Regions from separate parts of the Microbacterium terricola genome, predicted to be linked through region 3. Evidence: predicted binding sites of a transcription regulator. Region 3 holds the regulator's gene; each other region holds the start of a gene.

Region 1 (10,027 bases), 650 kb from region 3:
GAAGTCCATGCCACCGGTCGGGTCGCCGGCCGGAGCCGCCGACTTCTCCGGCTTGTCGGCGACGACGGCCTCGGTCGTGAGGAACAGGCCGGCGATCGAGGCTGCGTTCTGCAGCGCCGAGCGGGTCACCTTGGCGGGGTCGATGATGCCCTGTGCGAACAGGTCACCGTACTCGCCGGTCGCGGCGTTGAGGCCGTGACCGTCGGGCAGCTCGGCCACCTTGTTCGCGACGACACCCGGCTCGAGACCGGCGTTCAGCGCGATCTGCTTGAGCGGGGCCTCGATCGCGACGCGCACGATGTTCGCGCCGGTCGCCTCGTCACCGGTCAGCTCGAGGCTGGCCAGCGCCTTGCGGCCGGACTGGATGAGGGCCACGCCACCACCGGGGACGATGCCCTCCTCGACGGCCGCCTTCGCGTTGCGAACGGCGTCCTCGATGCGGTGCTTGCGCTCCTTGAGCTCGACCTCGGTGGCCGCGCCCGCCTTGATGACGGCAACGCCGCCGGCGAGCTTGGCGAGGCGCTCCTGCAGCTTCTCGCGGTCGTAGTCGCTGTCGGTGTTCTCGATCTCGCGGCGGATCTGGGTCACGCGACCCTCGATCTGCGCGGCGTCGCCGGCACCCTCGATGATGGTCGTCTCATCCTTGGTGATGATGACCTTGCGCGCACGGCCGAGCAGGTCGAGGGTGGCGTTCTCGAGCTTGAGACCGACCTCCTCGGTGATGACCTGGCCGCCGGTGAGGATCGCGATGTCCTGCAGCTGCGCCTTGCGACGGTCGCCGAAGCCGGGAGCCTTGACGGCAGCCGACTTGAAGATGCCGCGGATCTTGTTCAGCACCAGGGTGGCCAGGGCTTCGCCCTCGACGTCCTCGGCGATGATGAGGAGCTCCTTGCCGTCCTGGATCACCTTGTCGACGATCGGCAGCAGGTCCTTGATGTTCGAGATCTTCTGGTTCGCGATCAGGATGTAGGGGTCTTCGAAGACCGCTTCCTGACGCTCCGGGTCGGTCACGAAGTAGGGGTTCAGGTAGCCCTTGTCGAAGCGCATGCCCTCGGTGAGCTCGAGCTCGGTGCCGAAGGTGTTGGACTCCTCGACGGTGACCACACCCTCCTTGCCGACCTTGTCGATCGCCTCGGCGATCAGGTCGCCGATCGAGGTGTCTGCGGCGGAGATCGACGCGGTCGCGGCGATCTGCTCCTTCGACTCGACCTCCTTGGCCGAGGCCAGCAGCTCGTCGGTGATGGCGGTGACGGCCTTCTCGATGCCCTTCTTGAGCGAGATGGGGTCGGCGCCGGCGGCGACGTTGCGCAGGCCCTCGCGCACGAGCGCCTGAGCGAGCACGGTGGCGGTGGTGGTGCCGTCGCCCGCGACGTCATCCGTCTTCTTGGCGACCTCCTTGACGAGCTCCGCGCCGATCTTCTCGTACGGGTCGTCGAGCTCGATCTCCTTCGCGATCGAGACGCCGTCGTTCGTGATCGTGGGGGCGCCCCACTTCTTCTCGAGCACGACGTTGCGGCCGCGCGGGCCGAGGGTCACCTTGACGGCGTCGGCGAGGATGTTGAGGCCCCGCTCGAGGCCACGGCGGGCTTCCTCATCGAAAGCGATGATCTTTGCCATGTGTGTGTCGTCCCTCCCGGACGTTGGATCAGTCATTAGCACTCAACAAGAGTGAGTGCTAATTCATTCTGGCACTCGCCCCAGTCGAGTGCAAGCCGCCGCGAGGGCGGTGGGTCAGCGGACGACCTTCACGGAGCCGCTCGTCGGAACCAGCTCGATCCAGGTGTTGCCCGGAGCGAGGTAGATGTCCACGCCGTGCTCGTTGGTGAGCGTGATCGGCGCGGTCTTGCTCTTCTTCGACCACGTGGCGCTGACGACCTTGCCGCCGGTGGAGACCCAGGCCTTCCCCGAGTCGACCATGACGGTGCGCGGCACGATTCCGTACGACCAGTCGATGTCGACCTGCATCACCACGACGTTCGTGGCCCGCAGCTGCTTGCCCGCCGAGTCCATGTCCTTGTTGCCGTCCTGCGTGCGCAGGTACGTCGCCGAGTGCGCGTTCCAGCGCCAGCCGCGGGCGGACACGGGCGAGAACGCCACGTCCATGCCCTTCGCCGGCGTCCCGTACACGGTCGCCGATGCCGTCTCGGCGATCTTCGCGTGCGCGAACTGCTGCTGCGGCGGGTCGATGTCCTTGTACGCGGCGCGCAGCTCCCGCGCGTTGACGACGACGTTGTGCGGCGCGTACTTCGCGTTCGAGCGGAACATGTACTCGTCGTCCGCGCCGCCGTGGACCGCGTTGTGGACCGGGGTGTCGTGCATCATCGCGACGAACTGGGGCTTGCCGCCCGAATAGGCCACGATCCCGCCGAGCGGGCTGATGATGTCCGGATCCATGGGACGGATGCTGCGCACCGGCCCGATCTCCTTCGGCACATCCGAGAACCACACCGCCACGTACCGCGTCAGCCCGCCTTCGACGAGCTCCTCGTAGAGCATGTCGGTGTGGTCGAGCCCCCACTGCGGGCGAGCGTCCCAGTGGTTGTCGATCTTCGCGGCCAGGGACGGCCCGGTGATCTTCCCCAGCGCCACCTCCTCGCCCGTGAGCGGCGAGCTGCCGGTCGTCGGCTTCGGCGTCGGTGTGGGGGTCGGCGTCGGAGTGGGCGTCTCGGTCGCCGTCGGCGACGGTGTCGCCGACGTCACGGCCGCCTCCGGCGCACCGGTGCAGCCGGCCAGCAGCACGGCGGTCAGAGCGAGTGCGACGAGTGCGCTGCGGCGCAGGGGTCGGGAGGTCACCCGCGGAGCATATCGAGAGCCGCGCCGTGTCAGGCGACGACGCGCACGGCTTCGGCCTGCGGGCCCTTCTGCCCGGCTCCGACCGTGAACTCGACGGTCTGCCCCTCTTCGAGGACGCGGAAGCCGGTCATGTCGATGTTCGAGTAGTGGACGAAGACGTCCTGGCCCTCTGCGGTGATGAAGCCGAAGCCCTTCTCAGCGTTGAACCATTTGACGGTGCCCTGGGTCATGCGAATCTCCTGTTGCTGGTGCGACAACGTCATCGTATGCAGGGAGAATCCGCGCTTCGCGCCAGATGCGGAACTGTTGACATGGCCGCATCCAAGTGTTTACCGGCGCGAAACACGCCCCGGAATCAGGGTTCTTCGACGCGGTCCATGCCGAGCACGACCGTCAGCTGCTTGGGCTGCTCGTCGCCCTCGCCGGCGGCCGTCTGGAGATACTGGTCGCTCTGGGCGACGAGGGCGCCGCCGAGCACATCCGCGAGTCCTGCGGCGGCCGCGGCGTCCTCCTCGAACGCGTAGTAGACGGTGGTCGTCTCGAAGTCGTCCTGGCTGGCCTCACTGGCCAGCACGTCCTCCGCGGCCCAGCCGGCCGCTTCGATCTCGGTCTTCACCTCGGTGGCGAGACCGTCCTGCGACGTGGCGTTGAGCACCAGCACCGTGTAGGTCGGGTCGAGCACCGGCGTGATCTCCGGCGCGGGGGTCGAGGCGACGGTCGCCTCGGGGGCCGGGAACAGGTCGATCCGCCCGGTGGCCAGGAGGGTGCCGAGGATGCCGGCGGCCACCAGCACGACGGTGGCCACGACAGCCCAGATCATCACGACCCAGCCGTTCATGCGGGGGTTCTCGGCACGATGGGCGCCGATCCGGCCGGCGTCCGCCGGGAGGTCGTCGAAGCGATCCCTGGGGTACGTCGATTTCGCCACCCCACGATGCTACCGGGCGGCACGCTCCAGCCGTGTCCGCGCGCGGGCGTCCCGGATGCGGCGCAGCCGCTTGACGAGCATGGGATCGTGCTCGAGCGCATCGGCCGTCTCGATGAGGCGGCCCAGCAGCTGGTAGTACCGGGCGGGCGAGAGGCTCAGCTGCGCGCGGATGGCCTCTTCCTTCGCACCCGCGTGCCTGGTCCACTCGGTCTCGAACGCCAGGATGGCGCGATCGCGGTCGGAGAGGGGCACCCCTCCACGCTAGCCATCCACGGGCTCAGCGCCCGCGCGCCACTCCACGAAACCGCCGAGCGGGTCGACCACGGCGAGCGCTCGCCGGTTGCGGCCGAGCACGAACCCCGTCAGGTCCGCGGCCGGCGCCGGCTCCCACTGGGTGTGGAGGCCGACCGGATCGATCGTGACCCACTCCGCGTCGACCTCGCGCAGGTGCGCGAACAGCCGTTCGCGGGCGGCCCACGGGACGTGCGGCAGCAGGCCGGGCGTGGTGATCACGAGACGGGCTTCCCGCGGCGCGAGAGCGATCGCGGCATCGAGCACGGCGGGATCCGTCGCGTCCCCGCCGATCAGCAGCGGCGGGTCGGCGGCGACGATGTCGAGCGCGGCAGCGATGCGCTCGGCACGGCCGTCCTCCCCCGGCCAGACGAGGGTGGTCAGGAACCGGCGGTCGTCCGGGTCGGCGGCATCCAGGGGGTGCAGATCGACGCCAGCCCGCCAGACGACCTCGGGCAGCCGGAGCTCCGGCAACGCGCCCCGGGCCTCGGCCTCGAGGACGACCGTCGAGGCGCCGTCCGCGGGGTCGAGGTCGGGGCCGCCGCGGTAGCGGTACGAGTAGCGGTCCGGGTACAGGCACAGGCCGGCGCTCGCGCCCAGCTCGAGCAGGGCGATCGGGCCGCGGATGGCGCTGAGCGCGGGCAGCAGCGCGGCGCATCGGCCGGGCTCGTTGGTCTGCAGCGCACGGCGCCCGCACTCTCGAACGACGGCGTCCGCGTTCGCCCGCAGCCACGCGGCCCAAGCCGGGTACCCGGATTCGGGGGCTCCCAGCATCCGTGTCACGGCGAAGACGAGCGGCGGCTGCCGGCGCGCGGCGTCGATGCGCGCGATGATGCCCGCGATCTCCACGTCCGCGGCCACTCCCGCCGCCCACTCGCCGTACAGCGCAGAGCGGCCGGGGGCCTCCGTCTGCGCGAACCGGCGGTAGCGGTCGGCGACGGCGGAGAGGTCGTGGTCCATTCCCCCATTCTCGCGGCGAACGCCCAGCGACCACGGAACAGGCGGCAGGCGGCTGCGGTTGAATAGGAGCGAACCAGGAGGAACCCATGACCTACGCCGTGGACAAGAGCGATGACCAGTGGCGCGCCGAGCTGAGCCCCGACCAGTACGCGGTGCTGCGCGAGGCGGGCACCGAGCGGCCGTGGACCGGCGAGCTGCTCGACGAGAGCCGCGCCGGCCTGTACACCTGCGCCGCGTGCGGTGCTGAGCTGTTCCAGAGCGGCACCAAGTTCGACTCGCACTGCGGGTGGCCGAGCTTCTACGAGTCGGTGCGGCCGGACGCCGTCCAGCTGATCGAGGACCGCAGCCACGGGATGCTGCGCACCGAGGTCCGCTGCGCGAACTGCGGCTCGCACCTCGGCCACGTCTTCCCCGATGGGTTCGGCACCCCGACCGGCGACCGCTACTGCATGAACTCGCTGTCGCTGTCGTTCGCCCCGGAGGAGCAGTGACCGGCGCCCTCGAGGCGGTGCGGGCGCGGCGCTCCTGGTCGAAGGTGACGGATGCCGCACCCACTCACGCGGAGCTGCTCCGGCTCGTCTCCGCTGCCGGCCGGGTCGCCGACCACTCGTCGCTGCGACCGTGGCGGCTCATCGAGCTGCGCGGCAGTGACCGGGAGGTGCTCGGGCGTGCCATCCACAAGGCGGACGGCGAGAAGGGCCACTCGACCAAGCCGCTGCGCGCGCCGCTGCTGATCGCCGTGGTCGCCAGCTACCGCAAGAGCGGCAAGGTGCCCCGCTGGGAGCAGGAGGCGGTCGCCTCCGGCGTCGCGCACATGCTGAGCCTGCTGCTGGACGAGGCGGGCTGGGGCGTCATCTGGCGCACGGGGCACTACACGCGCAGCAAGGCGGTCGCGAAGGCGCACGGCCTCGGCAAGGACGAGGAGCTGCTCGGCTGGCTCTACGTCGGCGGCAAGCCGGAGCGCTCGGGCGGCGGACGCCGCAAGGCGCTGGACGCCCGCCCGCTCCTCTCGCGCATGCCCGCCTGACCACGGCGCCGCCGCGCGGTCGCGACGACCACCGAGGCCATCGCGATCGCCACCATGATGAGCTCCTGCGCGAGACCAGGGCTCGCCGGCGCCGGCCACGTCAGGTCGAGGATGAGCGACATGGACAGCTGTCCGACGACGGAGGCCAGGCCCATCAGCAGCACGCCCGTGTGCGCCACGAGTCCCGCCGACAGCATGATGTAGACGACTCCCGTTGCGCCGCCCAGGTACAGCCAGGGGTCGGTCGGGAAGGCCGCGGGCGGGCCGTCGATCGCGATGTGGACGGCCGCGGCGATCGCCAGCAGCAGCGTGCCGCCGATGAAGTTGACGAGCGTCGCCGTCAACGGGGTGCCGACGCGCTGCCGGAGCCGTCCGTTCGTGGCCTGCTGCCACGCGATGCCCGCGCCGGCGAGCACGGGGAGCACCAGCATCCATGCCGGCACATCATGGACCCCGGAGCCGGTGAGCGAGACGCCGACGGCGACGAGCGCGAGCGCGGCACCGCCGACGCGGCCGAGCGTGACCGCGACGATGCCGGCGGGGCCGTACCCGATCCGGTCGATCACCAGACCGCACACGGCCTGGCCGGCCACCACCCCGACCGTGAACAGCGACACCCCGATGATCCCGACGGCGAGCCCCTGGGTCGCGACGGTGAGGGCGCCCGCCGCTCCGCCGCACAGCATCCAGAACGGGATCCGGCGCCCGCGCACTTCGGTGACGAGCGTCGCGAACCCTCGCCGCCCCGACGGCAGCAGCGCCGACAGGGCGAGGAGGATCACCAGGCCCGAGCCGAACGAGACGACGGCCGCGGCGAACCCGTCGTCGAGGCGCACGCCGAGCTGGCCGTTGATGCGGGCCTGCAGGGCGGTGAGCACGCCGATGAGGACGGCTCCGCCGAGCGCGAGCCAGACGGGAAGACGGCGTCGGGTCATCATCCCATCATGCAGGGCCGACTAGACTCGATGCCGCCGTGCCCCGAGCGCGGCATGCCGCCTTGGCGCAGTGGTAGCGCAGCGCTCTTGTAAAGCGAAGGTCGTCGGTTCGAATCCGACAGGCGGCACAGGACCCGGTCAGTCGGAGGGCGTCGGCGTCGGGCTCGGCGTCTGGTAGTACGCGTCGCTCGCGCTGGTCATGACGAACTGCGAGAACTCCTGCGCGTCGTCGAGGGCGCCGATGTAGGGAATGCCGTTGACAAGCACGGTCGGCGTGCCGGTGAGCACGAGCCCGTCGGTGTCCGGCAGGTCCTCGAGGGCGCGCTCCGTCGCCTCCTTGGCCCAGCTGAGGTACTTCTCGTCCTCGATGCATGCGCGCACCGGCTTGGGGTTGCTCACGCCCGACGCCTGCGCCATGTCGGCCAGCTCGGTGTCGCTGTACCCGCCGCTGTCAACCGCGGGCTGCTGCGTCAGCAGCGTGTGGTTGTAGGCGGCGAACCGCTCGGGCGCGTAGCCGGCCACGCAGGCCGCCGCGCTCGCGGCGCGCAGCGAGTACTTCGTGCCGTTGGACTTGGCGGTGAGCATCGCGACCGGGTAGTAGGTGAGCGAGACGGTGTCGGTGCCGACCCACTGGGCCAGCTGCTGCACGTTGGCCTGCTGGAACATGCCAGAGCCCTCGGACAGGTAGTCCACGTACACGCGGATGTCGACGACGGCCTGGTCGCTCGCCGCGGGGGTGGACGACTTCCCCGTGTCCTCGCTCGCCTTCGGCGTGGCCGAGACGTCCATCGCACCCGAACCCGCCGGGATGCCGTCGAACGAGGTCACCACGAAGCCGTCGTCGGCCGCGTTCGCCGGGACGAGGTTGGGCTTGACCGCGGAGGACACCACCGAGGTGATGATCACCGTGGTCGCGACGATGGCGGCGACCACGACGGCGCCGATCGTGCCGCGACGCAGCATCCGCATGCGCGACTGCTGGGTCTGCACCTGCAGCGCCTTCTCACGCACCGCCTCTCGGCGGTCGCTCGAGGACGACTGGGAACTCTCGTCGCTGGACATGGAACCTCTCGGGGAATCGGGCACGGGAACCCGGGGCGCAACGGACACGCGGCCGAAACGATGCTAACGAGACAGGCTGGGAAAAGCCCAGACACAGCATGCACGGCCCCTGCACAGGGGCGCATGCCATACTGGCATCACGTCCCATCAGGGGCGCGCGGGAAAGCCCCCGCACATTCCTCACAACGGATCGTCCGGCACGTACCTGCCGGTGAAGGAGAAGAAAATGGCGTCCGTCACGTTCGACAACGCAACCCGCCTGTACCCCGGGGGCACTCGCCCCGCCGTGGACAAGCTCAACCTCGAGGTCGCCGATGGCGAATTCCTCGTCCTGGTCGGTCCGTCCGGCTGTGGAAAGTCCACCTCGCTGCGCATGCTGGCCGGCCTCGAAGAGGTCAACTCGGGCCGCATCCTGATCGGCGATCGCGACGTCACCGACGTCCCGCCCAAGGACCGCGACATCGCGATGGTGTTCCAGAACTACGCGCTCTACCCGCACATGACCGTCGCGGAGAACATGGGCTTCGCCCTGAAGATCGCGGGCGTCGGCAAGGAGGAGCGTGCACAGCGCGTCCTCGAGGCCGCGAAGCTCCTCGACCTCGAGGAGTACCTCACCCGCAAGCCGAAGGCCCTCTCGGGTGGCCAGCGTCAGCGCGTCGCCATGGGCCGCGCGATCGTCCGCCAGCCGCAGGTGTTCCTCATGGACGAGCCGCTGTCGAACCTCGACGCCAAGCTGCGCGTGCAGACCCGCACCCAGATCGCGTCGCTGCAGCGTCGCCTGGGTGTCACCACGGTCTACGTCACGCACGACCAGACCGAGGCGCTCACGATGGGCGACCGCATCGCGGTGCTCAAGGACGGCCTCCTCCAGCAGGTGGGCACGCCGCGCGACCTGTACGAGAAGCCGAACAACGTGTTCGTGGCCGGCTTCATCGGCTCGCCCGCGATGAACCTGTTCCCGGCTGACCTGGCCGAGGGCGGCGTGCGCTTCGGCTCGTCGGTCGTCGGCGTCGAGGCGGACACGCTCGCCCGGGCGCACGGCTCCCAGGTCACCATCGGCGTGCGTCCCGAGGACATCGTCGTCAACCCGTCGGACGGCCAGGGCCTCCCGGTGGATGTCGACCTCGTCGAGGAGCTCGGCGCGGACGGCTACCTCTACGGCCACACCGAGATCAACGGCAAGCGCACCGACATCGTCGCGCGCGTCGACGGCCGCCGTCACCCGAACGCGGGCGACAAGGTCGTCCTGGCCGCCGTCCCCGGACACGTGCACGTGTTCGACGTCGAGTCGGGCGAGCGCCTGACCGACAAGGCGATCGCCTCGGCCTGACCGGATCAACCACCGCGGCGCGGGCGCGTCACCGACCGCCCGCGCCGCGGTGTTTCGTCGAGAGGCGCGCATGGCCCCCCAGTCGCTGAGCATCACCGCCCGCACCGTCGATCCGGGCCTGCTCGCCCTGCCGTGGTCGACGCCCCTGGCGGACTGGCCGTCCAGCACGATCGTCTACCTTCCCAAGGGTCTCTCCCGCCACCTCGTCCGGTTCGCGAACCTCTCCGGCGGCGTCGTCGCCGTCAAGGAGACGACCGAGGAGATGGCCCGCCGCGAGTACGACATGCTCGGCCATCTCACGCGCCTGAACTCGCCCTGCGTCGAGCGCGCGGCCGTCATCGCCGGTCGGACGGATGCTGCGGGCAAGCCGCTGCCGGCAGCTCTCGTCACGACGCACCTGCGCTTCTCGCTTCCCTATCGCGCCCTCTTCACCCAGGTGCTGCGGCCGGACACGGCGGGCCGGCTGGTGGATGCGCTCGCGGTGCTGCTCGTCCGCCTGCACAACGTGGGGTTCTTCTGGGGCGACGTGTCACTGTCGAACACGCTCTTCCGCCGCGACGCGGGCGCATTCGCCGCATACCTCGTCGACGCCGAGACCGGCGAGCTGCACGAGAGCGGCCTGACCCCGGGTCAGCGGGCGCACGACCTCGACGTCGCCCGCACCAACATCGCCGGCGAGATCATGGATCTCGAAGCCGGCG
Region 2 (10,027 bases), 970 kb from region 3:
CGTTCAAGATGCAGGCGCTGATCTTTGGCGGCATCATCATCGCCGCCGGCGGCATCATCACCGCGATGGGCACCAACGTGAACCCCAACGTCTACGTCACCTCGCAGACGTTCTATGTCTGGACCGCACTGCTGCTCGGCGGCGCCGCGACCATCTTCGGCCCCGTGCTCGGCGCGGTGCTCTTCTGGATGGTCAGGGCGTTCCTCTCGAACCTGCTGCCGGCCCTCGTCAACATCGGGTGGCTGCCGTTCCTCACCGCCGAGCAGAGCCAGATGCTCGTGTTCGTGCTCGTCGGCGTGGCCCTGATGCTCCTGGTGATCTTCCGACCGCAGGGCATCCTCGGAAACAAGAAGGAGCTGACCTTTGTCCGCTGAGGTAGTTCCCCCGACCCCGCGCGCCAAGACGACGGGGCTGCACAAGGGCGAGATCCGGCCCGGTGTCGCCAAGGTCGACCCGATCATCGTGATCGACGGCGTGCGCCGCGTCTTCGGCGGTCTCACCGCCGTCGACGTGGAGCACCTCGAGATCCCGCGCAACGCCATCACCGCCCTCATCGGCCCGAACGGCGCGGGCAAGACCACGCTGTTCAACCTGCTCACGGGCTTCGACAAGCCCAACGAGGGCAACTGGTCGTTCGACGGGATGAACCTCGCGGGCATCCCCGCCTTCAAGACCGCCCGCATGGGTCAGGTCCGCACCTTCCAGCTGACCAAGTCGCTCGGCCTGCTCACCGTGCTCGAGAACATGAAGCTCGGCGCCACCAAGCAGACCGGCGAGCGCATCTGGGCGGGCATCCTGCCGTTCATCTGGCGCAAGCAGGAGGCCGAGATCGAGGTGAAGGCGCGCGACCTGCTCACGCGCTTCAAGCTCGACGCCAAGGAGAAGGACTTCGCCGCCTCGCTCTCGGGCGGTCAGCGCAAGCTCCTCGAGATGGCGCGCGCGCTCATGAGCGACCCGACCCTCGTCATGCTCGATGAGCCCATGGCCGGAGTGAACCCGGCGCTCACCCAGTCGCTGCTCGACCACATCCTCGATCTGAAGGATCTCGGCATGACCGTGCTGTTCGTCGAGCACGACATGCACATGGTCCGCCACATCGCCGACTGGGTCGTCGTGATGGCGGAGGGCAAGGTCGTGGCCGAGGGCCCGCCGGACAGCGTGATGCGCGAGCAGGCGGTCATCGACGCCTACCTCGGCGCCCACCAGGACGTCGACCTCGGCGTCGTGACCGGCCGCTACGAGGGTGAGCTGACCGCCGAGGCGCAGGCGCTGGTGGAAACGGCCCGCGAGCTCGACCAGGCCATCGAGGCCGACTCGACGCGTGCCGACGAGCAGACGGAGGACGACAAGTGAGCGACACGGTTTCGAGCACCGCCGAGGCGCCGGCCCCGGCTCCCTCGGATGTCGTGGTCGCGGTGAACAGCATCACCGCCGGCTACCTCCCCGGAGTGAACATCCTCACCCACGCGAGCCTGGTGGCCGCGAAGGGCGAGCTCATCGGCATCATCGGGCCGAACGGCGCGGGCAAGTCGACCATGCTGAAGGCGATCTTCGGCCAGGTGAAGATCCGCGAGGGCTCCGTCGTGCTCAACGGCGAGGACATCACGGGCCTGAAGGCCAACAAGCTCGTCGCCAAGGGCGTCGGCTTCGTACCGCAGACCAACAACGTGTTCCCGAGCCTCACGATCGCCGAGAACCTGCAGATGGGCTCGTACCAGCGCCCGAAGGGGCTCGCCGAGCGCATCGACTTCGTGACCTCGATCTTCCCCGACCTGGGCAAGCGACTGAACCAGCGGGCCGGGTCGCTCTCGGGCGGCGAGCGCCAGATGGTCGCGATGGGCCGGGCCCTCATGATGGACCCGCACGTGCTGCTGCTCGATGAGCCGTCGGCGGGACTCTCGCCCTCACGTCAGGACGAGGCCTTCCTGCGGGTGTCGGAGATCAACAAGGCCGGTGTGACGACCATCATGGTCGAGCAGAACGCCCGCCGCTGCCTGCAGATCTGCGACCGCGGCTACGTCCTCGACCAGGGCCGCGACGCCTACACCGGCTCCGGCCGCGACCTGCTGAACGACCCCAAGGTCATCGGCCTGTACCTGGGCACCCTCGGCGCCTGAGTCCTTCGAGAGAGCCCCCTGCCGTCCGGCAGGGGGCTCTCTCGTGCACGGGGCACCCGCATCCCGCTCCTCCCTCTCCCCTCGCCCCCTGCGCCGCGAGATCACGTGATCTCGGCGAGATCACCCGCTGTCGGTGACAACGACGTGTGGGCTCATCGAGATCACGTGATCTCGCGCAGGGTGATGGCAGCGGCAGCGGCAGCGGCAGCGGGCGCCGGCATCCCGGACACAGAGAAGCGGCCCCGGTCCGAAGACCGGGGCCGCTCCACCTCAGCTGAAGATCAGCCGAGGTTCAGGAACTCGTAGTTGTTGTCGTCCCCGTACTGGAAGACGCCGATCGTCGCCTCGGTCGGGTCGCCGACCTCGTTGAACGTGACCGGGCCCGACACGCCGTCGTAGTCCGCGACGCCACCATCGATGATGATGTCGGCGCACTCCTCGAACGTCGTGCACTTCGTGCCGTCACCGGTACCGCCCGACACCTGCTGGAGGTGCGCTGCGACGTCGGGGCCGGCCGTGGAGCCCGCCTCGAGAGCAGCGAGGGCGAGCAGGATCACGGCGTCGTACGACTCGGGAGCGTACGTGAAGTCCGCCAGCTCCTCGTTGCCCTCGCCCGTCCAGAACGCCTGCAGGTCGTCACGGTAGTCCGAGATCGCAGCCGGGTCGACAGCCGGGTAGGTGCCCTTGGCGCCCGCCAGCGTGCCCTCGTCGAACTCGTCGCCGAAGTTGGCCAGGTTGCCGTCCACGAAGTACAGCTTGTCGGCCGGGTACTCCGCGCCGATCAGCTCGGGGATGATCGTCTTGACCTCTTCGAACGTGACCAGTGCGATCGCGTCCGGGTCGGCCGCGAGGACATCCTCGACCTGCGACGAGAAGTTCGTGTCACCGGTGTTGTACAGCGACGCCGCGACGACCTCGCCGCCGGCAGCCTCGAACGCCTTCTTGGTGAAGCAGGCGAGGCCGGTGCCGTAGGAGTCGTTGAGGACGATCAGGCCGAGGGTCTCGTTGCCGTCTCCGGCGATGAGGTTGCCCAGGACTTCACCCTGCAGGACGTCCGACGGAGCGGTGCGCCAGTAGAGGCCGTTGTCCTCGTAGCCCGTGAAGGCAGCCGAGGTGTTGGCCGGCGAGAACTGGATCGCGTCGGCCGCGATGACCTGGTCGATGAACTGCAGCGACGTGCCCGAGGAGGCGGCGCCGATGACGGCGGTCGCACCCTCGCCCAGGAGGCGGGGGATCTCGGTCTCGTACGCCTTGTTGTCGGTGTCGCCCGAGTCGCCCTGGATGAGGTCGACGGTGATGCCCTTGTCCGCCGCGTTGACGACGGAGGCGGCGAACTCGGTGCCGCCGATCTCGGGCGGGCCGAGGAAGGCCAGGTTGCCCGTGACGGGCAGCGCGGTGCCGATCTTGTAGGTGAGGTCGGTGCCCGGTCCCTCCGACGTCGACTCGTAGGTCGGCGTGTACGACGCGGGCTCAGCCGCGTCGCAGTCGATCGGGAACTCGAACGCGCTGGCGTCGTCCGTCTCGGTGGGGGTGCTCGTACCGGAACAGCCGGCCAGGACGAGTGCGCTCGCGCCGACCAGGGCGATGCCGCCGAGGACCTTCGCGGTGCGCGAACGTGTCAGAACGCTCATATTGCTCCTTGTTATGGATGGACACAGAAACGGCTCGGGCGCCGCCTCGGGTTGGTCTCAACCTAGTAGGGACGGGGTCTCACGGATGTTGCCATTCGTTAACGATGCGAAACAAGGTCATCTCGTTTCTATAACGACGCATGCACCGAGCAGGAGGCGGGATACGTCGCCCCGGCCCGGGAATACCCCCACCGGGTATATCGTTGGTTCCGGAGAACCCCCGAGACGCAAGGAGAAGACATGACCGCGAACGAGTACCAGGTGACCGGCATGAGCTGTGGGCACTGCGAGGCCGCGGTGCGCCGCGAGGTCGGACAGCTCCCCGGCATCGAGACCGTCGAGGTCAGCGCGACGGACGGACGCCTCGTCGTCACCGCCGCCGGCGCGCTGGATGACGCCGCCGTCATCGCGGCGGTCGACGAGGCGGGCTACGCCGCCGTCCGCGCCTGATGTCAGCACCGACCGCCACCCGCATCGATCTCGAGATCGGCGGGATGACCTGCGCCTCCTGCGCCGCGCGCATCGAGAAGCGGCTCGATCGCATCGACGGGGTCACGGCATCCGTCAACTATGCGACCGAGAAGGCGGTCGTCACCGGCCCGGCCGGCCTCGACCCCGGCCTGCTCATCGCCGAGATCGAGAAGACGGGGTACACCGCCCAGGTGCCGGTGGCTGAGGAGCCGGTCGAGGACCGCGAGCTCACCGGTCTGCGCCGTCGCCTGATCGGGGCGATCGTGCTGAGTGTGCCGGTGATAGTCCTCGCGATGGTGCCCGCGCTGCAGTTCACCTACTGGCAGTGGGTCTCGCTCGCCCTGGCGACGCCGGTGGTCGTGTGGGGCGCCTGGCCGTTCCACCGCGCCGCGGCCGTCAATCTGCGCCACGGCGCCGCGACGATGGACACCCTGATCTCGATCGGCGTCTCGGCCGCGTACCTGTGGTCGCTCGTGGCCCTGTTCTTCGGCCACGCCGGCATGCCCGGGATGACGCACGGCTTCGAATGGACGGTGTCACCGGGCGACGGGCTCGGCAACGTGTACTTCGAGGTCGCGGCGGGCGTGACCATGTTCGTGCTGGCCGGGCGCTACTTCGAGGTCCGCTCGAAGCGCCGCGCCGGGCACGCGCTGCACGCGCTGCTGCGCCTCGGTGCGAAGGATGTCGCCGTGCTCCGCCCGCTTCGCGAGGAGAATCGGCGTTCTGAGGACGCGCGGCACGCAGATTCTCCTCGATTCGCCGATTCTCCTCACAAGACCGGCGAGAGCGCGCGGGCCGAGATGCGGATCCCGATCGCCGAGCTCCGCGTCGGCGACGAGTTCATCGTTCGCCCGGGCGAGAAGATCGCCACCGACGGCGTCGTCGTCGACGGCTCGTCCGCGGTCGACGCATCCCTCGTCACGGGCGAGTCGATGCCGGTCGAGGTCACCCCCGGCGATGCGGTGATCGGCGCGACCGTGAATGCCGGCGGTCGCCTCGTCGTGCGCGCGACGCGGGTCGGCGCCGACACCCAGCTGGCCCAGATCGCGCGGATGGTGGAGCAGGCCCAGTCGGGCAAGGCCGACGTGCAGCGACTCGCCGACCGCATCGCGGGCGTCTTCGTGCCGATCGTGCTCGTCATCGCCGCCGTGACCCTGGTGGCCTGGCTCCTCACCGGCGCCGACCCCGCCATGGCCTTCACCGCCGCAGTGGCCGTGCTCATCATCGCGTGCCCGTGCGCGCTGGGCCTCGCCACCCCGACCGCGCTCCTCGTCGGCACCGGCCGCGGCGCGCAGCTCGGCATCCTCATCACCGGCCCGGAGGTGCTCGAGTCCACCCGCCGGGTCGACACCGTCGTGCTCGACAAGACCGGCACCGTCACCACCGGCCGCATGGAGCTCGCCGGCGTGACCGCCACGGACGGTGACACCGCCGCACTGCTGCGTCTGGCCGGTGCGGTCGAGGATGCCTCCGAGCACCCGATCGCCCAGGCCATCGCGCGCGCCGCGGGCAAGGCCGGTCCGCTGCCCGCGGTCGAGTCGTTCCAGAGCACGCCCGGCCAGGGCGTCGTGGGCACCGTCGAGGGGCACGCGGTGCTCGTCGGCACGGAGCGCCTGCTCGCGGCGTGGTCGCAGCATCCGTCCCCTGCTCTGCTCACGACCGCTGCCGACGCCGCCCGTTCCGGCCGCACCGCCGTCTTCGTCGCCGTCGACGGAGAGGTGCGCGGCGTGCTCACCGTCGCCGACGGGGTCAAGCCCACGAGCGGCGAGGCGATCGCCCGGCTGCGCGGGCTGGGCCTCGATCCGGTTCTGCTGACCGGCGACCGCGAAGAGGTGGCCCGGCAGGTCGCGGCCGAGGTCGGGATCGACCGGGTCGTCGCGGGCGTGCTGCCGGCGGACAAGGTCGCCGTCATCCGGCAGCTGCAGGACGACGGCCGGATCGTCGCGATGGTCGGCGACGGTGTCAATGACGCCGCCGCCCTCGCGCAGGCCGACCTGGGCATCGCGATGGGCACGGGAGCGGATGCTGCCATCCAGGCATCCGACATCACTCTCGTCCGCGGCGACCTCCGTGGCGCGGCCGACGCGATCCGCCTCTCGCGCGCGACGCTCGGCACGATCAAGGTCAACCTGTTCTGGGCCTTCGCCTACAACGTCGCCGCGATCCCCCTCGCCGCTCTCGGCCTGCTCAATCCCATGATCGCCGGCGCGGCGATGGCCTTCTCGTCGGTGTTCGTCGTGGGCAACAGCCTGCGGCTGCGCCGCTTCCGTCCCCTGTCCGAGGAGCACTCATGACCGACACGACCACTCACGCGCACCACGGCTACATCACCGATCGCGACAAGTACCTCAACCGGCTCAAGCGCATCGAGGGCCAGGCGAGGGGCATCCGCGGCATGGTCGAGGACGAGAAGTACTGCATCGACATCCTCACGCAGATCAGCGCGATGACCTCCGCGCTCGAGGCCGTCGCCCTGGGTCTCCTCGACGACCACCTGCGGCACTGCGTGCTGGATGCCGCTCGCGCCGGCGGCGACGAGGCGGAGGCGAAGATCAGCGAGGCGACCCAGGCGATCGCGCGGCTGGTGCGCTGAGCCCCGGACGCTGAGCCGGGGTGCTGAGCCGGGGTCAGACCACCTCGGCGACAGCCGCCCGCGAGCGGCGCGCGGCGACGAGCGAGTCGACCGTCAGCACGATCAGGGCGACCCAGACCAGCGCGAAGCCGATCCAGCGCTCGAGCGGCATCGGCTCGCCGAGCAGCCACGCGCCGATGATGAACTGCATCACCGGCGTGAGGAACTGCAGCAGCCCCACGAGACTGAGCGGCGCCCGGCGCGTGCCGGCCGCGAAGAACAGCAGCGGCGTGGCGGTGACCACGCCCGCCAGGCAGAGCAGCACCGCGTGGCCGATGCCGGCGCTGCCCATCGTGATGCCCGTCGTCGCGGCGACGAGCGCGAGCTGCACCGCCGCGACCGGCGAGAGCCACAGCGTCTCGAGCGTGAGCCCGCTGACGGCGTCGACCGACGGCCCGATCTGCTTCTTCACCAGTCCGTAGAGGCCGAACGACGCCGCGAGCGAGAGGGCGATCCACGGGAAGGCGCCGTACCCCACGACGATCACCCCGACGGCGAGCGCGGCGATGCCGATCGCGACCCACTGGGTCACGCGCATGCGCTCGCGCAGCACGATGACGCCGAGCAGCACCGTGACGATCGGGTTGATGAAGTAGCCGAGGCTCGTCTCGATGACGTGGCCGGTGAGCGTCCCGATCAGGAACACCTGCCAGTTGACGTAGATCAGGATGCCGGCGACCGCCGTCAGCAGCATCAGCCGCGGCTGCCGCATGATCGCGACGAGCGCTCCCCACGTCCGCGTGACGGTCAGCAGGATGGCGCAGAAGACCAGCGAGAGCAGCACCCGCCAGGCGACGACCTCCCACGGCCCGGTCGGCGCCAGCAGCAGGAAGTAGAGGGGCATGAAGCCCCACAGGAAGTAGGCGATGAAGGCGTAGACCCCGCCCAGGACATGCTGCTGGGACGGATCGGTCTGCTTCACCTCCCCAGCCTAGGCGCACGAAAAAGCCCGGATGCCGCAGCATCCGGGCTCTTTCAGAGCTTTCGTCAGCGGACGACGACCGCCAGGACGTCGCGAGCCGAGAGCACGAGGAACTCGTCTGCACCGAACTTGACCTCGGTGCCGCCGTACTTGCTGTAGATCACGCGGTCGCCCACAGCGACGTCGAGCGGCACGCGGTTGCCGTTGTCGTCGATGCGACCGGGACCCACGGCCACGACCTCGCCCTCCTGGGGCTTCTCCTTGGCGGTGTCGGGGATGACCAGACCGCTGGACGTGGTCTGCTCGGCCTCGACCTGCTTGATGACGATGCGGTCCTCGAGCGGCTTGATGGAAACCGACACGGTCTACCTCTTTCTCAGAACTTCAAGACTCATTCGCACTCACACCGTGAGAGTGCTAACGCCAGTCTAGGCAGTTGCTGGCACTCATGCAACGCGAGTGCCAACCGTGTGACGGTGCCGGTCACCGACGTCGGGCGGCCGGCCGAACCGTAGGCTGGGCCGATGGACATGTCCGAGCTCACCGCGCTCCTCACCCCCGACGGGCTGCGGCTGCTCGACGAGGTCGGCCCGATCGCCTCGACCGACGAGGTGGCGCGGACGGTCTCGCGGCTGCGTGCGGCCGGTCACTCCCCCGACCTCGTGTCGGCCGTCGTGGGGCAGGCACGGCTGCGCGAGAAGGCGAAGGCGAAGTTCGGCGGCTTCGCCGAGCGGATGCTGTTCACCCGCGCCGGCCTGGAGCAGTCCACCCGCCTGTCGGTGGCGGCACGACACGCCGGACGGTTCCGCGATGCGGGGATCGGCTCTGTGGCCGACCTCGGCTGCGGCATCGGCGGCGACGCGCTCGGGTTCGCCGCGCTCGGGCTGCGGGTGCACGCGGTCGACGCCGACCCGGTGACCGCGGCCCTGGCCGCCTACAACCTCGCGCCGTTCGGCGATGCGGTGACCGTCAGCGGAGGGACCGCCGAGGAGTGGGTGGAGGCGACAGCATCCGCTCTCCCGGTCGAGGCGCTGTGGCTCGACCCGGCCCGTCGCACCTCGGGACACAGCGAGACGGCGCGCACGCGGCCGGAGGACTGGTCGCCGTCGCTGGACTGGGTGTTCGAGCTGATCGGCCGCGTCCCGGCCGGGGTGAAGCTCGGGCCGGGGCTCGACCGCGCGCTGATCCCTGACGGGGTCGAGGCGCAGTGGGTGAGCGCCGACGGCTCGACGATCGAGCTGGTCCTCTGGTCGGGCGCGCTCGCGCGACCGGGCGTGGGACGCGCAGCGCTGGTGACCCGGGGTGAGCAGACGTGGGAGCTGACCGGGGCGGCCGATGCGGAGGACGAGCCGGTGCGGGCGCTCGGGGAGTTCCTGCACGAGCCGGACGGCGCGGTGATCCGGGCGCGCCTGATCGGCGACGTCGCACGGTCGCTGGATGCGGGCATGCTCGACGAGCACATCGCGTACCTCACCTCGGATGCTGCGCTGACGAGCCCGTTCGTGCAGTCGTTCCGGGTGCGCGAGGTCCTGCCCGCGAAGCCGAAGGCGCTCAGCGCGGCCTTGCGCGCCGCCGACATCGGCACCCTCGAGATCAAGAAGCGCGGCGTCGACATCGACCCGGCCGCGTTCCGTCGGCAGCTGCATCTGCGCGGCTCGCAGTCGGCGACCCTGTTCCTCACACGAGTGGGCTCGTCACGCCTGGCAGTGCTCGCCGACCGCGTGTAGCTCGCTCCCGCTCTGCTGCCGAGATCACGTGATCTGGGCGAGACCACCCGTTGTTGACGCCCAGAACGTGTGCGCTCGCCGAGATCACGTGATCTCGCGGGGAATGCGGATGCGGATGCGGGGGGCTCAGCCGAACAGGTTGGTGCGGCTGGCGGCCCAGAGCAGCCAGCCGATGCTGAAGAGGATCGAGACGATCCCCAGCACGAGGGCCCAGATCGCGACGCCGCGCGGCTCCAGCGGGCGACGCAGGGCGATGATCGCCGACACCGCGCCCGCGAGCCCGATCGGGAACCCCCAGCCGACGAAGAACGAGACGACCAGCCCCGCGATCGAGAAGCCCAGCGCCCACGCGGCCATGCCGCGCCGCAGCGGCGCGGGCTCGGGCGCGTACCAGTCCATGTCCAGGTCGGCGGGGATCTCGAACCCCGGCAGGGCGATGTCGACCGGTCCGGTCGGCAGCCGCGAGAACCCGCCGCGGTGCTCCCCCGGCAGCCGCGTGGTGTCGGTCACGGGCTCGACGTCGCTCG
Region 3 (10,027 bases):
ACCATCCGGGTGCCGAACCCGAGCCGGGTGAGGAACATCTTCATCTGCTCGGGCGTCGTGTTCTGCGCCTCATCGAGGACGACGAAGGAGTCGTTGAGCGTGCGCCCGCGCATGTAGGCGAGCGGTGCCACCTCGATCGTGCCGCTGGCCATCAGCTTGGGCACGAGCTCGGGGTCGATCATCTCGTTCAGTGCGTCGTAGAGCGGCCGGAGGTAGGGATCGATCTTGTCGGTGAGGCTCCCGGGGAGGAACCCGAGCCGCTCCCCCGCCTCGACGGCGGGCCGCGTCAGGATGATCCGGCTGACCTCCTTGCGCTGCAGCGCCTGCACGGCCTTGGCCATCGCGAGGTAGGTCTTGCCCGTGCCGGCGGGGCCGATCCCGAACACGATCGTGTTCTCCTCGATGGCGTCGACGTAGGCCTTCTGCCCTGGCGTCTTCGGGCGGATCACCTTGCCGCGCGACGACAGGATCGCCTCGCCGAGAACCTCCGAGGGGCGCGCGCCGCCCTCCGCGCGCAGGATGCGACCCGACACGGCGACGTCGGCCGGGTCGAGGCCGTGGCCGGCGCGGGTCATGACGATGAGCTCGTCGACCAGGGCGCGGGCGGCGGCGACGGCGTCGGCGTCGCCGGTCAGCGTGATCTCGTTGCCGCGCACGTGGACGTCCACGTCGGGATGCTCGCGCTCGACCACGCGCAGCAGGCGGTCCTGCGGGCCGAGGAGCTGCACCATGGCGACGCCGTCGGCGTACACCGTCTCCACGATCGGGGTGTCGTCAGCCACGGAGGCTCTTCTCGTCGAGTTCGCCGCCCAGCAGATGCGCGTGGACGTGGAAGACGGTCTGCCCTGCACTCGGACCTGTGTTGAAGACGAGGCGGAAGTCGCCGCCGGTGTGCTCCGTCGCGAGGCTGTTGGCGAGGCCGATGAGCTCGGCGAGCAGGTCGGGGTCACCCGCGGCGAGCTCGACCACGTTGCGGTAGTCCTGCGTCTTCGGGATGACGAGCAGATGGACGGGCGCCTGCGGCGCGATGTCGCGGATCGCGAACGCGTTGTCGGTCTCGCCGACGATCTCTGACGGGATCTCGCCGGCGAGGATGCGGCTGAAGATCGAGGGTTCGCTCATTCGCCCAGTCTATCGACGGGGCTCACCACCGGCCCAGAGCGGTGCTGATCACCGCGAGGGCGGCGGGGCCGGCTGTGGAGGTGCGCAGCACGGTCGCACCCAGGCGCACGGCGGTGGCGCCGGCGCCGGCCAGAGCAGTCAGCTCGCGGTCGTCGATCCCGCCCTCCGGGCCCACCACCAGGACGATGTCGCGCTCGTCCTCCGGTGCCAACGGCAGCGCGCTGAGCGCCACGTCGGCGGTCGGCTCGAGCACCAGCAGACGGGATGCTGCGGCCCGCGCGGTCAGCATCGTCGTGGTGTGCAGCTCGGCGACCTCGGGGATCCAGGCACGGTGGGCCTGCTTGGCGGCCTCCCTAGTGATGCTCTGCCAGCGCGCACGGCCCTTGGCCGCCTTCGCGGCATCCCACCGCGAGACGCTGCGCGCAGCCTGCCACGGCACGATCTCGTCGGCGCCGAGCTCGGTCGCCGCCTGGATCGCGAGCTCGTCGCGGTCTCCCTTCGCGAGCGCCTGCACCAGCACGAGCCGGGGGCGCAGCGGCTCGTCGAGCGCGCGCGCGACGACCTCGACCACCACTTCGCGGGGCGTGACCGACACGCACTCCCCCGTCAGCCGGACGCCGCGGCCGTCGCCGAGCGTCACCGTCTCGCCCACCCGTACACGGCGCACCGCGGCGGCGTGGTGCGCCTCGGCGCCGGTCAGTGCGATGCGCTCTCCCGGCTGGGCGGTCGCGGCATCGTCCACGACGAAGTGCAGCGCCATGTCCTGCCGCCGCTCAGGCGTTCCGGAAGCGGTCGCGGAGCTTCGCGAACAGGCCCTGATGGAACTCGGCCAGCTGCGGCGCGGGGGCCTTGGTGCGCTTGGCGAAGTCCTCGATGAGCGCGCGCTCCTTCGCGTCCAGGCGCGTCGGGGTCACCACGTGCACGCCGACGCGCAGGTCGCCGCGCTGGGTGCCGCGCAGCGGCGTGATGCCGCGGCCCTTGATGGTGAGCACATCGCCCGCCTGGACGCCGGCGCGCACCTCGAGGTCGACCGGTCCGTCCAGCGACTCGATGGTGGTCTCGGTGCCGAGGATCGCGTCGGACATCGACACCTCGAGCGTGGCCAGCAGGTCGTCGCCCTCGCGGCTGAACACCGGATCGGGAGTGACGGTGACCTCGATGTACAGATCGCCGTTGGGTCCGCCGGCCGGGCCGACCTCGCCGGAGCCCGGCAGCTGGAGCCGCAGGCCGGTCTCGACGCCGCCGGGGATGTCGAGCGACACGGTGCGGCGCGCCCGGACGCGACCCTGGCCCTGGCAGGTCGCGCACGGGTAAGGGATGGTGGTGCCGTAGCCCTGGCACGACCCGCACGGCTGGCTGGTCACCACGTTGCCGAGGAGGCTGCGCACCTGGCGCTGCACGTGACCGGTGCCGTGGCAGATGTCGCAGGTGACGGGCGAGGTGCCCGGCTGCGTGCACGAGCCGTCGCACGTCTCGCAGAGCACGGCCGTGTCGACCTCCAGGTCGCGGTGCACCCCGAAGACGACGTCCTTCAGGTCGAGCGTGACCCGCACGAGGGCGTCCTGTCCCCGCTCGCGGCGCGACCGGGGCCGCCCGTTCCGCTGCCCGCCGGCTCCGCCGAAGAAGGTCTCGAAGATGTCGCCGAAGCCGCCGAATCCGCCGGCGCCGCCGAACGGCGAGTCGCCGCCCCTGTCGTAGTTCGCGCGCTGCTCCGGGTCGCTCAGCACGTCGTACGCGTGCGTGACGAGCTTGAAGCGCTCTGACGCGTCCTCCCCAGGGTTCACGTCCGGGTGCAGCTCGCGGGCGAGCCGGCGGTACGCCTTCTTGATCTCATCGGGGGTCGCCTCACGCGAGACCCCGAGAACTTCGTAGTGGTCAGCCACTTTCGCCTTCCTGCCAGCGCTGTGCGCTGGGTCGTCCGATCACGGATGCGGTGACACCGCGCTCAGCGCGCGGCGTCGTCGTCTTCGAGCATCCGGGTGAGATAGCGCGCGACGGCTCTGACCGCCGCGAGATTGGTGGGATAGTCCATCCGGGTCGGGCCCATGACGCCCACGCGGGCCCGCGACCCGGTCGCGTCGTAGTCGCTCGCCACGAAGGAGGCCTCCGAGAGTCCGAACGCCTCGTTCTCGCGGCCGATGCTCGCAGCGAGACCCTGCTCGTCCGCGGTCATCTCGCTCATCAGCCGCAGGACGGTGACCTGCTCCTCGATGGCCTCGAGCAGCGGGTAGATGCTGCCGCGGAAGTCGGCCTCGCGCCTGGCCAGGTTGGCGGCGCCGGCCATCACGAGGCGATCCTGGCGGAAATCCTCGAGCTCCTCTGCGACGACCGCGGCGATCGCCGCGATCGCGGTGTCCTCCTCGGTCGGCTGCGTCGCGACCACGGCGAGGTGCTCCAGCACCAGCTGGGCGCCCTCGCGCACCGACTTGCCGACAATCAGTCCGGCGATGCCCGCGCGCACGCGGGCGAGGGCGTCGTCGTCGAACTCCACGCGCACGAAGGCGATGCGCTGCGAAACCCGCCCCGTGTCGGTGACCAGGACCACCAGCATCCGTCCGCCGCCCAGCTGCACCAGCTCGACGTGCGAGACGTGCGCGCGCGCGAACGACGGGTACTGCACGATCGCCACCTGGCCGGTGAGCTGGGTGAGCGCCCGCACGGTGCGCACCAGCACGTCGTCGAGGTCGCCCGGACGCTCGAGGAACGACGAGATCGCGGCCCGCTGAGCGGGGCTGAGCGGACGCAGCTGCGCCAGGTGGTCGACGAACACGCGGTAGCCCTTGTCGGTGGGCACGCGACCAGACGACGTGTGGGGTGCGGCGATGAGCTCTTCGTCCTCGAGGGCGGCCATGTCGTTGCGGATCGTCGCGGCCGAGACGCCGAAGGCGTGGCGGTCGACGATCGACTTGCTGCCCACCGGCTCGCGGGTGTCGACGTAGTCCTGCACGATCGCTCGCAGCACCTGCAGACCGCGTTCGGTGACCATGACGCCTCCTCCCGCTGCTGGCACTCCCGTTACCTGAGTGCCAATTCTACTGGATGCCGCCGGATGGGTGGGGGAACCTCACTCGGTGAGTGCCCTGACGACGGCGTCCGCGAGCAGACGTCCCCGCAGGGTGAGCACGACGCGCCCGGCGAAGGCGGCGGCCGCGTCGATCAGTCCGTCGGCGATCAGGCCGGCCACCGCGCTGCGGCGATCGGGCGCGACGGCGGCGATCTCCAGGCCGTCGCGGATGCGCGAGCGCAGCAGCACATCCTCGAGCCGGCGCGACGCCGCATCCGGTCGTTCCCGTGCCGCAGCGGGCGACTGGCCCGCGGCGAGCCGCTGCGCGTAGGCGGCGGGGTGCTTGACGTTCCAGAACCGGAGGCCCTGGATGTGGCTGTGCGCCCCAGGACCGAACCCCCACCAGTCGGCGCCCTGCCAGTAGGCCAGGTTGTGTCGGGAGCGGTGCGTGTCGTCCCTGGCCCAGTTGGACACCTCGTACCAGTCGAAGCCGGCGGCGCCCAGCAGCTCGTCCGCGAGCTCGTACATGTCGGCCTGGAGGTCGTCGTCGGGTGCGGGCACCTCGCCCCGGCTGATCTGACGGGCGAGCTTCGTGCCCTCCTCGATGATGAGCGCATAGGCGGAGATGTGATCGGGGACGAGCGACACCGCCGTCTCGAGGCTGCGGCGCCAGTCCTCCAGCGACTCCCCCGGCGCGCCGTAGATGAGGTCGACGCTCACGTCGAGACCCGCGGACCGCGCGGCCGACACCGCGGTGGCGACGTTGTCCGGGTCGTGGGTGCGGTCGAGCGCGGCGAGCACGTGCGGCACGGCCGACTGCATCCCGATCGACATGCGGGTCACCCCGGCCGCGGCGAGTTCGGCCACGACCGCGTCGGTCACGGTGTCGGGGTTCGCCTCGACGGTGATCTCCGCGTCGTCCGCGAGCCCGAATGTGCCGCGCACGCCCGCCAGCATCCTGCCCAGGTCCCCCGCGGGCAGGAGCGTCGGGGTGCCGCCGCCGAAGAAGACCGTGCCCGCGGGCCGGAGTGGGCCGGCGTCGGCCAGGACCGCGGCGGCCAGCTCCACCTCCTGCAGGAGCGTGTCGGCGTACGCGTCCTGGCGGGCGCCCCGGAGCTCGGTCGCGGTGTAGGTGTTGAAGTCGCAGTAGCCGCACCGGACGCGGCAGAACGGCACGTGGAGGTAGACCGAGAACGGGGCATCGGCCGGCACCGCGATGTCGTCGGGCAGCGCGCCGTCCGCGGGGGCCGGCTCGCCGTCTGGTAGCGCCGCGCCCATCAGGGCCTCACGCGGGCGTCGCGTACAGCGGCGAGATCGCGCGCAGATAGCGCTGGAACAGCTCGCGGCGGCGACGGCGGATCAGCGATTTCACGAGCCGGTACGTCCATGCGGCCGGGGCGTCGAAGGCGCGGACGGTGAACCAGACCTCGTCGTTGTCGCGCCATTCGAGCATGAACGACTCCTCGCCGGACACCACGGAACCGCCCACCGTGCCGAGTGCGAAGCCGATCCGCCTGCCCTCCTCGACCGCGAAGATCACGCGCAGCTCGCCGTCGGCCCGCATCCCGGCGACCCGCCCGGACACGCGGACCGTGGTGCCTGCGGCGACGTACGGCGTGCCGTCCGAGTCGAACCGCTGGTCGGCCTCGTTGCGGCTCGGAGCGACCGGGTTTCCCTCGGCGTCGAAGCTGACGCCGGAGTACATCGGGCCGGCCGCGGGCCGGATCTCGCCGAGCGTGAGGCCGGCTCCCCGCAGTGCCGCCCACGAGAGCAGGGCCTCGCCGGCCGAGTGGAACCGCGACTCGCCGCTGCCGATCCGCCAGGACTCCTGCGCGGGGATGCTGCGCTCCGGCGGATACTGCATGAGGTCGGGCGCCTGGGTTGCTCCGACGGCGGCGTAGTCGACCGTGTCGTCTGTGAAGGTGCCGCGACGCATGGCTGCCAGCCTACTTCTTGTCCTTGGTCTCGACATCGCCGGAGAGCGCGGCGATGAACGCCTCCTGGGGGACCTCGACGCGGCCGACCATCTTCATCCGCTTCTTGCCCTCCTTCTGCTTCTCCAGGAGCTTCCGCTTGCGCGAGATGTCGCCGCCGTAGCACTTGGCGAGCACGTCCTTGCGCATCGCGCGGATCGACTCGCGCGCGATGATGCGGGCGCCGATCGCCGCCTGGATCGGCACCTCGAACTGCTGCCGCGGGATCAGCTTCTTCAGCCGCTCGGTCATCAGGACGCCGTACGCGTAGGCCTTCTCGCGGTGCACGATGGCGCTGAACGCATCCACCGGCTCGCCCTGGAGGAGGATGTCGACCTTGACCAGGTCGGCCTCCTGGTCGCCGCTCGGCTCGTAGTCGAGCGAGGCGTACCCGGCGGTCTTCGACTTGAGGTGGTCGAAGAAGTCGAAGACGATCTCGCCGAGCGGCATGCTGTACCGGATCTCGACGCGGTCCTCGCCCAGGTACTCCATGCCGAGGAGCGTGCCGCGGCGCGACTGGCACAGCTCCATGATCGTGCCCACGTAGTCCTTCGGGGCGAGGATCGCCGCCTTGACCATCGGCTCGGTCACGCTGGCGATCTTGGTGCCGGAGGGGAACTCGCTCGGGTTCGTGACCGTGAAGGACTTCTTGTCGTCGGTGACCACTTCGTACGTGACCGACGGGGCGGTCGAGATGAGGTCGAGGCCGAACTCGCGCTCGAGGCGCTCGGTGACGATCTCGAGGTGGAGCAGTCCGAGGAACCCGCAGCGGAACCCGAAGCCGAGCGCCACCGAGGTCTCCGGCTCGTAGTTGAGCGACGCGTCGGAGAGCTTGAGCTTGTCGAGCGCCTCGCGCAGGACGGGGTAGTCGCTGCCGTCGATCGGGTACAGACCGGAGAAGACCATCGGCTTCGGGTCGGTGTATCCGGGGAGCGCGCGATCGGACGGCTTGGCGGCGTTGGTCACCGTGTCGCCGACCTTCGACTGGCGCACGTCCTTCACGCCGGTGATCAGGTAGCCGACCTCGCCGACGCCGAGTCCCTTGGTCGGGTTCGGCTCCGGCGACGAGACGCCGATCTCGAGCAGCTCGTGGGTCGCCCTGGTCGACATCATCTGGATGCGCTCGCGCGGCTTCAGCGCCCCGTCGATCATGCGCACGTAGGTGATGACGCCGCGGTACGCGTCGTAGACCGAGTCGAAGATCATCGCGCGCGACGGCGCGTCGGGGTCGCCCTTCGGCGCAGGGATCTGGCTGACGACGTGATCGAGGAGCTCCTCCACGCCCATGCCGGTCTTGCCGCTGACGCGCAGCACGTCCTCCGGCTTCCCGCCGATGAGTCCGGCCAGTTCCTTGGCGTACTTCTCGGGGTCGGCCGCGGGGAGGTCGATCTTGTTGAGCACCGGGATGATCTGCAGATCGTTCTCCAGCGCGAGGTACAGGTTGGCGAGGGTCTGCGCCTCGATGCCCTGTGCGGCGTCCACGAGCAGGATCGCGCCCTCGCAGGCGGCGAGGGAGCGGCTCACCTCGTAGGTGAAGTCGACGTGACCGGGGGTGTCGATCATGTTCAGGGCGAACGTGCCCTCGGGTGTCGACCACGGCATCCGCACGGCCTGCGACTTGATCGTGATGCCGCGCTCGCGCTCGATGTCCATGCGGTCCAGGTACTGGGCCCGCATATCGCGGTCGGAGACCACGCCGGTGATCTGCAGCATCCGATCGGCCAGCGTGGACTTGCCGTGGTCGATGTGGGCGATGATGCAGAAGTTGCGGATCAGCTCAGGAGGGGTGGCGGACGGCTCGAGAGGCTTCAGGGCGCGCGGTGACATGTCCCGACGATTCTACGGGGGGATGGATGCGGTTTCCCCCAGACCCTTGCCAGCGGCCGGACGGATAGGCAGGGTGGATGCGGGGAGCACAACTGGGGAACGGATCATCAGTCCGCCGCACCGTCGGCGCCGAAGTGAAGGAGCCCCCGCTCGTGAGCCATCATTCCCCCTCCCCCCGCGCCCTCGCAGCCACCGTTGCGGTCGCCGCGCTCGTCCTCGCCGGATCGGCCGCAGGACAGGCCGCGACCGCTGCCCCCAGCGTCACGGCCCCCGTCGTGATCGACGAGGTCTACGGCGGTGGCGGGAACTCCGGTGCGCCGGTCGACCGCGACTTCGTCGAGCTCTACAACCCGGGCGCGCAGGTCGTGGACCTGTCCGGGTGGGCGATCCAGTACGCATCCGCGGCGGGGACGAGCTGGCAGGTCACGACGCTGCCGGCGGGGACGGGGATCGAGCCGGGCGGACACCTCCTCGTGGGGCAGGGCGTCGCGGGGGCCTCGGGATCGCCGATCGAGCCGGACGTCAGCGGGACCACGCTCATGGGCGCCGCCGCGGGCAAGGTCGCGCTGACGGCGACGGCGACGGCACTCGCCGGATGCGGAGCGGACTGCAGCGCGGTCGCCGCGGTGGTGGACTTCGTCGGATACGGCACGACGGCGAACGACTACGCCGGCGCCGGCCCCGCGCTCGGCGCGTCGAACGCGCTGTCGGTGGCGCGGAGCGCGGCGCACGCCAACACCGCGGACAACGCCGCCGACTTCACGGCCGGCGCACCGACGCCCCAGGCGGGCGGCGGGACCGACCCCGAGCCGGATCCCGACCCTGTCGAGGCAACGATCGCCGAGATCCAGGGCACGGGGGCAGCGTCTCCGCTCGCCGGGAACCGCGTGGTCACCAGGGGCGTCGTCACCGCGAGCTACCCCACCGGCGGCCTCAACGGCTATGTGGTCCAGACGCCCGGCACCGGCGGCGGCGATCCGTCCGCCCGGACCGCCTCCGATGCGCTGTTCGTGTTCTCGCGGAGCACGGTGGGCGCGGTGGAGATCGGCGACCACGTCGAGGTCGTCGGCGAGGTGAGCGAGTACTTCGGACTCACGGAGCTCACCGTCGCCGCGGCCGACGATCTGACGGTCCTCACGGAGCCGGCGGCGCCCGTCGTGCCGACGGCGGTCTCGTGGCCGGCGACCCAGGACGCGCGCGAGGTCTTCGAGTCGATGCTCATCCAGCCGGCGGGCGCGTACACCGTGACGAACACCTTCTCGACCAACCGCTTCGGCGAGGTCGGCCTCGCCTTCGGCGACGAGCCGCTCCACCAGCCGACCGACCGTGCACTCCCCGGCTCGGCCGACGCTGCGGCGATCGCGGCCGACAACGCCGCGAGGGCCGTCGCCCTCGACGACGGGTCGTCGACCGACTTCCTGACCGCCGCCGCGTCCAGCCAGACGCCCGCCTACGTCTCGCAGATCGAGCCGGTCGTCGTGGGCGCGTCGGTCGCCTTCGACGCGCCGCTCATCCTCGACTGGCGCAACAGCGCATGGAAGTTCACCCCGACCAGCCAGGTGGTGGGCGACGGTTCGGGCGACGACCCGGTGACCTTCTCCCCCGTGCGCACCGCCGCGCCGGAGGACGTCGGCGGCGACGTGTCCGTGGCTTCGTTCAACGTGCTGAACTACTTCACGACGCTGGGTGCGGCCAACCCCGCCTGCGAGCCGTTCGTCGACCGCACGGGCGACGGGGTGACCGTCGACGAGGGCTGCGATCAGCGCGGGGCCTGGGACCCGGAGGATCTCGCGCGACAGCAGGAGAAGATCGTGTCGGCGATCAACGCCCTCGACGCCTCGGTGATCGGGCTGATGGAGATCGAGAACTCGGCCAGGCTCGGCGAGGAGCCGGATGAGGCCACCGCCACTCTGGTCGCCGCACTCAACGCGGCCGCCGGCGAGGACACGTGGGCCTACGTGCCCTCCTCGCCGGAGCTGCCTGCCGCGTCCGAACAGGACGTGATCACGAGCGCGATCATCTATCAGCCGGACGAGGTGACCCGCTCCGGACCCTCGCGGGCGCTGGGCACCCAGTCCGGCGCCGACCAGGCGTTCGGCAA

The links. Region 3 encodes HrcA, which represses chaperone genes, less so after heat shock. Its sites were predicted from a motif close to TTNGCACTCGNNNNNNNCGAGTGCNAA; they were not measured.
Region 1: groL (chaperonin GroEL) is a predicted target of HrcA. The motif match lies at 1,653-1,679, and genes of this name have one in related genera.
Region 2: groES (co-chaperone GroES) is a predicted target of HrcA. The motif match lies at 8,213-8,239, and genes of this name have one in related genera.

Annotation. Positions count from the first base shown of each region.
Region 1 is NZ_AP027141.1:2,114,456-2,124,482, forward strand. It holds gene groL (chaperonin GroEL) at 1-1,617, opposite strand, end outside; gene Microterr_RS09940 (DUF3048 domain-containing protein) at 1,732-2,793, opposite strand; gene Microterr_RS09945 (cold-shock protein) at 2,823-3,023, opposite strand; gene Microterr_RS09950 (LytR C-terminal domain-containing protein) at 3,149-3,721, opposite strand; gene Microterr_RS09955 (DUF3263 domain-containing protein) at 3,731-3,973, opposite strand; gene Microterr_RS09960 (DUF2332 domain-containing protein) at 3,983-4,972, opposite strand; gene msrB (peptide-methionine (R)-S-oxide reductase MsrB) at 5,059-5,463, shown strand; gene Microterr_RS09970 (nitroreductase family protein) at 5,460-5,999, shown strand; gene Microterr_RS09975 (DMT family transporter) at 5,912-6,934, opposite strand; tRNA gene Microterr_RS09980 (tRNA-Thr) at 6,991-7,062, shown strand; gene Microterr_RS09985 (DsbA family protein) at 7,073-7,996, opposite strand; gene Microterr_RS09990 (ABC transporter ATP-binding protein) at 8,223-9,326, shown strand; gene Microterr_RS09995 (DUF4032 domain-containing protein) at 9,397-10,027, shown strand, end outside.
Region 2 is NZ_AP027141.1:498,123-508,149, reverse strand. It holds gene Microterr_RS02405 (branched-chain amino acid ABC transporter permease) at 1-374, shown strand, start outside; gene Microterr_RS02400 (ABC transporter ATP-binding protein) at 364-1,353, shown strand; gene Microterr_RS02395 (ABC transporter ATP-binding protein) at 1,407-2,117, shown strand; gene Microterr_RS02390 (ABC transporter substrate-binding protein) at 2,399-3,748, opposite strand; gene Microterr_RS02385 (heavy-metal-associated domain-containing protein) at 3,989-4,198, shown strand; gene Microterr_RS02380 (heavy metal translocating P-type ATPase) at 4,198-6,513, shown strand; gene Microterr_RS02375 (metal-sensitive transcriptional regulator) at 6,510-6,812, shown strand; gene rarD (EamA family transporter RarD) at 6,847-7,773, opposite strand; gene groES (co-chaperone GroES) at 7,839-8,135, opposite strand; gene Microterr_RS02360 (THUMP-like domain-containing protein) at 8,298-9,500, shown strand; gene Microterr_RS02355 (hypothetical protein) at 9,627-10,027, opposite strand, start outside.
Region 3 is NZ_AP027141.1:1,469,311-1,479,337, forward strand. It holds gene Microterr_RS06895 (PhoH family protein) at 1-731, opposite strand, end outside; gene Microterr_RS06900 (HIT domain-containing protein) at 775-1,122, opposite strand; gene Microterr_RS06905 (16S rRNA (uracil(1498)-N(3))-methyltransferase) at 1,145-1,882, opposite strand; gene dnaJ (molecular chaperone DnaJ) at 1,896-3,005, opposite strand; gene hrcA (heat-inducible transcriptional repressor HrcA) at 3,068-4,108, opposite strand; gene hemW (radical SAM family heme chaperone HemW) at 4,187-5,404, opposite strand; gene Microterr_RS06925 (DUF1990 domain-containing protein) at 5,412-6,062, opposite strand; gene lepA (translation elongation factor 4) at 6,073-7,926, opposite strand; gene Microterr_RS06935 (ExeM/NucH family extracellular endonuclease) at 8,079-10,027, shown strand, end outside.